Regions from separate parts of the Halalkalibacter sp. AB-rgal2 genome, predicted to be linked through region 1. Evidence: riboswitches for the same ligand, from Rfam matches in the RefSeq annotation. Region 1 holds a riboswitch; the other holds the start of a gene.
The links. A riboswitch is a leader RNA that binds a small molecule or an ion and turns the genes downstream of it on or off. The one in region 1 is predicted to bind S-adenosylmethionine.

Region 1 (4,833 bases):
ATTTTTAACTTTTCCAGTCCCCTTTAAGCAATGCGCGAAACCTTTGCCTATTTTGAAAAGCTTAGTATGAGTGGTTTTTTTATTACGATTATTGCTCAAATAAAGCGTGCATCTGAGATAAGTCATTTGTTTGTTCGAGTACCACCATTAATTTCAAGCGAGCCTTTTGTCCATTTAAGCCATTTGCGAAAATGACTCCTAATTCTTTTAATGTTCTGCCACCTCCTTCGTAAGCATAAATATCTTGAACGATACCACTAAAGCAACGTGAAACAAGAATAACAGCTATATTGTTAGATAGAAGTGATTGAATAGGTTTAACTAATTCAGGAGGTACATTACCTTGGCCGAATGCTTCGATCACCAACCCATCTATATTCGTCTTATGGATGGCGTCGATGATGCTAGGGTCCATTCCTGTATAGGTTTTCATTAAGGCAACGTTCTTATTTAATTGAGTCAAATTATACGTCTCACGCTTCGTTAACGTGTGGTGAAAAGTAACCCCGCGCTTTGTAACAATCCCAATTGGCCCATATTGAGGGCTTTGAAATGTAGCAATATTGCTTGAATGTGTTTTCGTTACGTTTTTTGCAGTGTGAATTTCATCATTTAAAACAACAAGAACACCTTTTCCTTCCGCCTCCTTACAGGCAGCTACTTTGACAGCTGAAATGAGGTTATGAGGACCATCTGCGCCGAGTTCATTACTTGATCTCATTGCACCTGTCACAATCAGCGGGATGTCCCATCCTAATAATAAATCAAGCAAATAGGCTGTTTCTTCAAGAGTATCAGTTCCGTGAGTAATAACAATTCCTTCTAATTGATCTTCCTTAACTCGTTTCTTCATATGTTTTGCTAATTGTACTACTATATAAGGAGTCATATGAGGAGAGGGAATATTTAAATAATCATCAACGATGACAGAAGCTATTGTTGATAGAGATTCAATTGTGGAATATAATGGATTTAACTGTTGCTTTAAGATTGTACCATTTGGACCTTCTTGCATCGCAATCGTTCCACCAGTATTAAGAATAAGTATTTTTTTCAATTTATACACCTCTTATCGATCTGAATAATGATAGTACTGACCTTATATATCATAGCAGAATAATGATTTACTTGAGGAGGTTATGAAGCATTTTTCTGCACGTTTTTTCTGAGTCGAATAATCAAAGGTTCAAATGCTTAAGATAAAAGGGAAAGGACATATAATGATTGCACTCATTACAGCAGCTATTGCTCCGGGAATGGCTTTATTATCATATTTTTATTTAAGAAATCATTATAGTGATACAACAGTTGGTTTTATTTTTAGGACATTTTTTGTTGGTGCTCTCTTAGTGTTTCCAGTTATGGTATTACAATATGCTTTCTTAACGGAAGGTTACTTTCAACAAGCTTTTCTTCGTACTTTTTTCTTATATGGATTTGTTGAAGAATTTTTTAAATGGTTTCTTCTTTATTTTTTTACTTATCAACATACGACATTCACTAAACGTTATGACGGTATTGTTTTTGGTGTCGCGTTATCGCTCGGCTTTGCAACACTTGAAAATGTTTTTTACTTATTAGCAAATGGTCTTGATTTTGCTCTTGGAAGGGCTATTTTTCCTGTATCGAGTCACGCTCTGTATGGGGTCATAATGGGCTACTACTTTGGACGAAGTAAGCTTGAGCATTCAAGAAAACGTTTATATCTATTTTTCGCTTTATTATTTCCATTTTTATTACATGGAACATATGATTTCATTTTAGTATTATTTGATATATACTTTCTTATTGGAATGATTCCATTTATGCTGTTATTATGGTGGTTAGCATTGACAAAAGTAAAACGAGCTCATCAATTAGATGTTTAAGAAAGGGGAATAATCATGCAACAGAGAGAGCGGTATCGCGTTGTTATACGCTGTTTAAGTTGTGGTGAAAAATATATTTTACGAGGTTATTTAAATGATCATGGTGAGTTTGAAACGGGATTTAAACGGTGTGTATGTGGAAATGATCAACAATTACACACAGATGCAACTCTCGAATAAAAAAGAAAACGAAATAACCTTGCAAATTTAACGAAAGTGTTGTACCTTTAATAAAACAATATATGATGATTCTTATCACGAGAGGCGGAGGGAATGGCCCTATGATGTCTCAGCAACCAGCCACTAGGTCAGGTGCTAATTCCAACAAGTTGAAATTGACTTGAGAGATAAGAAGGAGAGCTGATTAAATGTAAACAAACACCTTCTTCTTATTACTCGAAGAAGGTGTTTTCTTTGTTCTACAAAAAGTAAGAAGGATATGATGATGAGACTACTAAAAAAAATTAATCTGAGTTGTCTTATTTGACTAGGAGGTTATGTTGATGAATGACAAGCATTTACGCACAGAACTTGTACAAATTGGAAACCGCTCAAAAGATCCTACAGGAACCATTAATACTCCTGTTTATTTCTCTACAGCGTATCGGCATACAGGTATCGGAGAATCAACGGGATATGATTACTCTCGTACAGGTAATCCAACAAGGGAAGTGTTGGAGAACGCCATTGCTAGTTTAGAAAAAGGAGACAGAGGCTTTGCCTGTAGTTCAGGAATGGCCGCCATTCAAATTGTCTTTTCATTATTCGAGGCAGGGGATGAAATTATCGCTTCGAAGGATTTATATGGCGGAACCTATCGGTTATTTGAAGAAGGCTGGAATAGATGGGGTTTGAATTTTTCGTATGCCGATCCTCGTGATATTCGTAATGTTGAAGCTTGTTTAACTGATAAAACAAAAGCGCTCTTTATTGAAACACCGACAAATCCACTTATGCAAGAAGCATCCATCAGTGAATTAGCTACTTTTGCTAAAAAGCACGATTTGTTATTGATTGTTGACAACACCTTTTATACACCATTGCTACAGCAACCGCTAGCTGAAGGTGCTAATATCGTTATTCATAGTGCATCAAAATATTTAGGTGGTCATAATGATGTGATTGCTGGACTAATAGTCGCAAAAGGTGAAGCTTTATGTGAAAGGCTCTTTTATTATCAAAATGGTGTAGGTGCGATACTTTCATCTTTTGACTCTTGGTTATTAATAAGAGGAATGAAGACATTAGGTTTAAGAATGAACAAACACCAAGAAAATGCGAAAAAAATCGTTCAGTATTTTGAGCAAGAGGAAGGTGTAAAAGAGGTACTTTATCCTGGGAAAGGCGGGATGGTTTCATTTCGAATTGAACAGGAAGAATGGGTAAATCCATTTTTACAACAATTAAAGCTAATCTCATTTGCTGAAAGTCTTGGTGGAGTTGAAAGTCTTATGACTTATCCAGCCACACAAACTCATATGGACATACCTGAAGAAATTCGAATTGCCAATGGTGTCTGTAATCGTTTATTACGCTTCTCGGTTGGGATTGAAGAAGCTGAAGATTTAATTGGAGATTTACAGCAAGCATTTCATTACGTAAAGGGGCAGTCCTAGCATAGGATCGAGATGGGAGGAATAAGGTGACTTTTTTAAATCAGCTACAATCTAACATTTTAATTGGTGATGGAGCAATGGGGACTCAATTGTACGCATTAGGCGTTGATCAATGCTTTGAGGAGTTAAATCGTACTCATCCTGAAATGATCGTTGATGTCCACGAAAAATATGTAAACGCTGGAGCTGATATGATTCAAACGAATTCATATGCAGCTAATGCTATTAAACTCGATAAATATGGTCTTTCAAAGCAAGTGAAAGATATTAATTATCAAAGTGTGAAGCTTGCTAAGCAAGCTTCACATAATGACACTTATATATTTGGAACAATAGGTGGGATTAGACGTTTTCAATTAGAAGAAGTAGGGCTCGAAGAAATTCGAAATGCTTTTAAGGAACAAGCTGAAATCCTACTTGAATCAGGTGTGGATGGTCTTCTTCTTGAAACATTTTATGATCTAGAAGAAGCAAAGCTCACTGTGGAGCTTGCTCGTAACCTAACTTCCTTACCGATCGTGATGAATATCTCATTAGGAGAAATCGGAGTATTAAATGGTGGGATTCCTGTAACGGAAGCATTTAAAGCTTTGTATCATAATGGTGCAGACGTTGTTGGTTTAAACTGCCGTATGGGACCTTATCATATGTTGCGTTCATTTGAAACCGTTCCTATTCCTAATCAAGGGTTTCTTGCTGCTTATCCTAATGCAAGCTTGCCTGATTTCCGTGATGGACGTGTTTTTTATCAATCTAACGCTGATTATTTTCAATCAATGGGGAAAAAGTTTATCGAACAAGGTGTGAGATTACTAGGCGGTTGTTGTGGTACGACTCCGGAACATATTGCTGCGTTTGCCAAAGTAAAAAAAGAAGTAGCCCCAATTACGAGCAAAGTTGTCCGTCCTTTACATCAAATATTGGTGAAAGATCAAATTCCATCAAAAATAGATAAACCATTGCCAGAGATCGTGAAGGAACGCCATTCAGTTATTGTAGAATTAGATCCACCAAAGAAATTAAGTACGGAAGGTTTTATGCAAGGGGCTAAAGCATTGAAAGATGCCGGTGTGGACGCAATTACAATGGCTGATAATTCGTTAGCTTCTCCGAGAGTTGATAATTTATCTCTTGGTTCAATGGTCAAACAGCAGCTTTCGGCACGGCCACTCGTTCACATTACTTGTCGAGATCGAAATTTAATCGGATTACAATCTCATTTGATGGGATTACATGCACTAGGAATGAATGATATATTAGCTATTACAGGTGATCCTACGAAGGTAGGAGATTTTCCAGGGGCGACATCAGTCTATGATTTAACTTCATTTCAATTGATACAGCTCATT
Region 2 (4,833 bases), on a different contig from region 1:
TCCTCTAAATTAGGAGTACTTTCAGATAACGAAATGACATCCCAGTTCACATAGCCTCTACGTTCACCTAATGAGCGAATATCGTCATCAAAGTTATTTAAAATTTCCTGCTTATCTTCATCTGATAAATCAAAGCGTTCCTTTAAATGATCTGGTAGCTTAGACATATCCCATTTTTCATACAATACTTCTTGACTTTCGAGAAATGCTTTCACCTCTTCTGTTCCTTGAATCACTTCATTCGTGTTACGAATTTTAATAACTGCCATTTTTAATAACCTCCTTTAAATTTGCTGCTTTTGCATGAAGCAGCTTCATTTGATATGAAAATAAAAATTCACAAGCCTCTAGATGACGCTTGGCCTCAAACGCATTACGTCCCCACACAGTAATACCATGATTACGAATCAGGACGGCCTTTGTGTCGGGTTCAATCACGTGACTAATAGCCTTACCCAGCGTAGGAAGGTCACTATAATTTTCAACGATAGGGATCGTTAATTGACCATCTTCCGCCCAAATTCCAAATGCTTTAATAAGCTCGACTCCTTTGAATGTAATAAATCCTTGTTCAAAATAGAGCTCAGATATTAAGTTATTATCTAGCGTATGTACGTGCAGGCTGCAACCAGCATCTGTCTTTTTATACACTTCTAAATGTATGACGGTTTCAGCCGATGGCTTACCTTCATCGGTTAAAGGCTCCGCATCTTCATTAACTAGAACAAAATCCTCATTTGTTTCTTTGTACTTATCCTTGCCACTTACCGTTACTAAACATTGAAGTGGCTCATCCTGTACTTTAATTGATAAATTTCCACTCGTTCCTGGAAACCAATCTCTTACTGCTAGTTCTCTTTTAATACTTGCAAGTTCATTCCAATGCAAAATCAAGATTCGAGCCCCCTTTCGTTCAACATTTCTATACAATCATGAAACGTAACAAATGGTGCATGTTTCAGATTCAATTGTTGACATTTTTCTAATAATAAATCTCGTGCTAAAACGAAATCAGCTTGTTTTGCCGCTTGTAAATCGGTTATCGAATCGCCAATGACAATAATATCTCTACCTTTTGCTTCCTTACGAATAATAGAAGGCTTGCAGCAACCGCAATCATTCTCACAAAAAGCGTCACATTCATGAGGCCATTCAATTTTGATTGTCTCCTCATCAAAGCTTGCCGAATTACAATAAACCGGTAATTCATATGCCTTTAATAAAGGATAAACAAAGAAATCAATGCCACCACTTACAATGATCAATTCTATTCCTTGCTCCTTTGTATAAGCGACAAAATCGTCAAAGCCTTCGCGAATCTTTGCATCAGCTAAAATAAAATCGATCAGCTGTTGCTTCGAAGAAGATGGTAGTAAGCGGAAGAGCTGCCCGACACCTTGCTGGATCGAGATTGTCTCTTCTAAAATTTGATCCTTGATTTCATTCCACTCAGGAGGAGCAAATTCCTTCATAATTGCAATAATATTATCGTTCGTTGTAATCGTCCCATCAAAGTCACAAAAAATAACAGGCTTCATTCTTTTTACGCTCCTCCCCAAAGCTCAATTGCTTGACGGAGTTCCGCTGAATGTAAGGCTGCATCCTTTAATGATTGACCTTGCATAACCGCATTAATTGCTTGTCGAAATGCTTTTCCACCAGCAGGTGCCCCTCCAGGGTGACCATGAATTCCTCCGCCAGCATTAATCACACTATCGATCCCAAAGTCTTCGTATAACTTCGGTGTTAGACCAGGATGAATACCAGCAGATGGCACGGGAAAGGCCCGATGAAACAGATCTTTATCGGTCAATTCACGAGCAATTTTAATCGTTTCTTCCTTGGCCATCGCGACAGATCCATAAGGAGATGGGAATAAGACAAGATCCGCACCAGCCATACGCGAAAGTTTTCCAAGAAGAAGAGAAGGTGATAAACCGTAATCCGTTGATGAAATCATCGCACCTGAAAATGCAGGATGTGCCATTATAGGCAGTGGAATGTCCGGGTCCTCTGTTAATTCTTGTAGCACGTCTAACCCATATGAAAAGACGTTGAATAGAAGTAAATCTGCGCCTGCATCTACAGCCCGTTTTGCTTGCTCCTTCAACTGAAACGTACGGCCTGTAATATTTGCTGCATATAGTGTTCTTTTTCCTGTTTCCACTTCACTTTCCGTGAGTGCTTCTTTGCAGACTCTAATTCGCTCAGTTAAAGGTGTCCGTTCATTTTCAAACAGTATTTCATCGTCTTTGACGATATCAACACCACCAAGTGCTTGACCTTTCATCTGTTCCTTCAAAGAAGATAAATCTCGGCCGATTACCCCTTTGAAAATGCTCATCAACAATGGACGATCATAAGCTCCAGAAAGCTTACGAATCCCTTCTAGCCCTACTTTTGGTCCAGGATATTCTTTCTTTAAATTTTCACCAAAGGAAAGATCCACTAATTTCACTTTACCATCCAAAGAGAGCTTTCCAAATACCGTTGTCAAAATAGCCGGAATATCATTCGTGAAATTCAAACTTGGGTACCCAATCGTTATGACTGATTTTTCATCTAAGATTTCTGTTTTAACAACTCGCCCTTTATGCTTTTTTAATTGTTCTTGTTCGACTGAAGGAAGGTTTGTCCATGATCCAACCGTTAATCCAACCGCAATCGAATCGGCTTTTTTTTCAATATTCGTTGTTCCATCTATTAGGTAGGTTGCTAGTACCTCACCCATATTTGCCACCACCTATATATCAACAGATATGTATTCGTTCATTAATTAAAAATTATGACAGTATTCTATTTTTTCGTCAATCTTTTTACTTTTCAAACAATCTGAATTGACAAACTATATTGAAAAAGTGTAACATGACCGTATATTAAATGACTATGAATAACACTCTTATCATGAGAAGGCTGAGGGATTTGGACCGATGACGCCCGGCAACCTGCATTACGCGAAGGTGCTACTTCCAACAGAATGAAATCCATTCTGAAAGATGAGAGGAACGAACAGTTCTGTTTCAATCCTCTTGATAAATCAAGAGGATTTTTCATTTGAATGAGCGAAAGGGAGGAAAGATGATGACTATAGATACTGTTAGATATGAACCTTTTACAATTGAAACGGCAATAGCCTATAGTAAACAAATCGGTCTATTTACACAAAATGATGTTTTAGAAGCTGAGGAAATTGGGGATGGTAATCTCAATCTTGTTTTTCGCATCCAAAATAAAGAAGCGAATAAATCAATTATATTGAAGCAAGCCTTACCATACGCAAAGGTGGTCGGTTCTAGTTGGCCATTAACACTTGATCGTGCGCGTATCGAAAGCGAAGCATTAAAACACGCCTATGAAGTTGTACCAGAGTTTACGCCTCGCGTTTATCATTCTGATCATACATTGGCTGTCACTGTCATGGATGACTTATCTCATCTACAAATAGTACGAAAAGGATTAATTGAAGGAAAAGTTTATCCTCGTCTTGCACGGGATATCGGGACTTTTTTAGCGCATACTTTATTTTATCATTCTGATTTTGGGATGAATCAACAAGAGAAGAAGAAATTAACGTTACATTTCAACAACCCTGAGCTTTGTAAAATTACAGAAGATCTTGTCTTTACAGACCCATTCTTTGACCATGACACAAATAATATTCCGAGCAAATTAAGAGAGTTTGTCGAAACAACGCTTTGGTCAGATAAGACATTAAAAAGAGAAGTTGCTTCTTTGAAACACCTTTTCTTAACAAAAGGAGAAGCGCTCATTCACGGAGACCTTCATACTGGTAGTATATTTGCTTCAACTGAGGAAACAGTTGTCATTGATCCTGAGTTTGCTTACTTCGGCCCAATGGGTTTTGATATCGGCGCCTTTATTGCCAATATTCTACTAAGCTATCTATCTCAAGAAGGTCATATTGAAAATGATCAGACAAGAAATGAGTATCAAGACTATTTACTAAGTGTATTAATAGAAACATGGAACATATTTGATGTAGAATTCGGTGCATTATGGCAGGACAATAGTCAAGATTCATTTATGAAAGTAGATGGTTACTTAGATGATGTACTTAAACAAATTTTTCAAGATACTCTTGGCTTTGCTGGTTGTAAAATGATTCGTCGAATGATTGGATTAGCTGGTGTTGAAGACGTTGAAGCTATTGAAAATGAGGAATTACGCTTGAACGTTAAACGCTCTGCTATTACATTAGGGAAAACACTTATTATGAACCGATCACAAATAACATCCATTAATGAACTAAAGAAGGTTGTGACACAATGACAAAAGCAGTAGAACCGATTCGTTCGGTTGAATGGAATAACAATCATGTTAAACTGCTAGACCAACGACTATTACCACAGCAAACCGTATTTTTAACGTTAACAGCGATACAAGATATTTGGGATGCTATCTTTGAATTAAAAGTAAGAGGTGCTCCAGCCATTGGTATTTCTGCTGCCTATGGGTTATGTTTATGGTCTCAAGCATTTGAAGGAGATGACTTCCAGACCTATTTAGCTTCACTCCAAGAACAGGCCACCTACTTAGAATCAGCAAGACCAACTGCTGTCAATTTATTTTGGGCTATTAGACGGGTTGTTAAGGTAACTAAATCAGCCAGCACTGTATCAGAGGCAAAGCAACTACTATTAAATGAAGCAAAGCTTATACAGGAAGAAGATGAAGCTGTATGTAGAGCGATTGGCGAACATGGCTTAGCTTTATTTGAAGATGGAGATACCCTTCTTACACATTGTAACGCAGGTGGTATTGCAACAGCTCGATATGGTACAGCTCTTGCTCCATTTTACCTTGCAAAGGAGC

Region 2: it holds a riboswitch for S-adenosylmethionine, as region 1 does, so the genes downstream of both, mtnK (S-methyl-5-thioribose kinase) here and ACERJO_RS02190 (methionine biosynthesis PLP-dependent protein) in region 1, are expected to answer to the same signal.

The regions. Positions count from the first base shown of each region.
Region 1 covers NZ_JBGUAV010000002.1:130,483-135,315, reverse strand. The annotation lists gene ACERJO_RS02205 (asparaginase) at 89-1,057, opposite strand; gene prsW (glutamic-type intramembrane protease PrsW) at 1,221-1,868, shown strand; gene ACERJO_RS02195 (hypothetical protein) at 1,884-2,048, shown strand; SAM riboswitch class I at 2,118-2,222, shown strand; gene ACERJO_RS02190 (methionine biosynthesis PLP-dependent protein) at 2,372-3,484, shown strand; gene ACERJO_RS02185 (bifunctional homocysteine S-methyltransferase/methylenetetrahydrofolate reductase) at 3,511-4,833, shown strand, end outside.
Region 2 covers NZ_JBGUAV010000009.1:34,256-39,088, reverse strand. The annotation lists gene ACERJO_RS09355 (1,2-dihydroxy-3-keto-5-methylthiopentene dioxygenase) at 1-269, opposite strand, end outside; gene ACERJO_RS09350 (methylthioribulose 1-phosphate dehydratase) at 256-897, opposite strand; gene ACERJO_RS09345 (2-hydroxy-3-keto-5-methylthiopentenyl-1-phosphate phosphatase) at 891-1,538, opposite strand; gene ACERJO_RS09340 (2,3-diketo-5-methylthiopentyl-1-phosphate enolase) at 1,544-2,731, opposite strand; SAM riboswitch class I at 2,897-3,003, shown strand; gene mtnK (S-methyl-5-thioribose kinase) at 3,079-4,290, shown strand; gene mtnA (S-methyl-5-thioribose-1-phosphate isomerase) at 4,287-4,833, shown strand, end outside.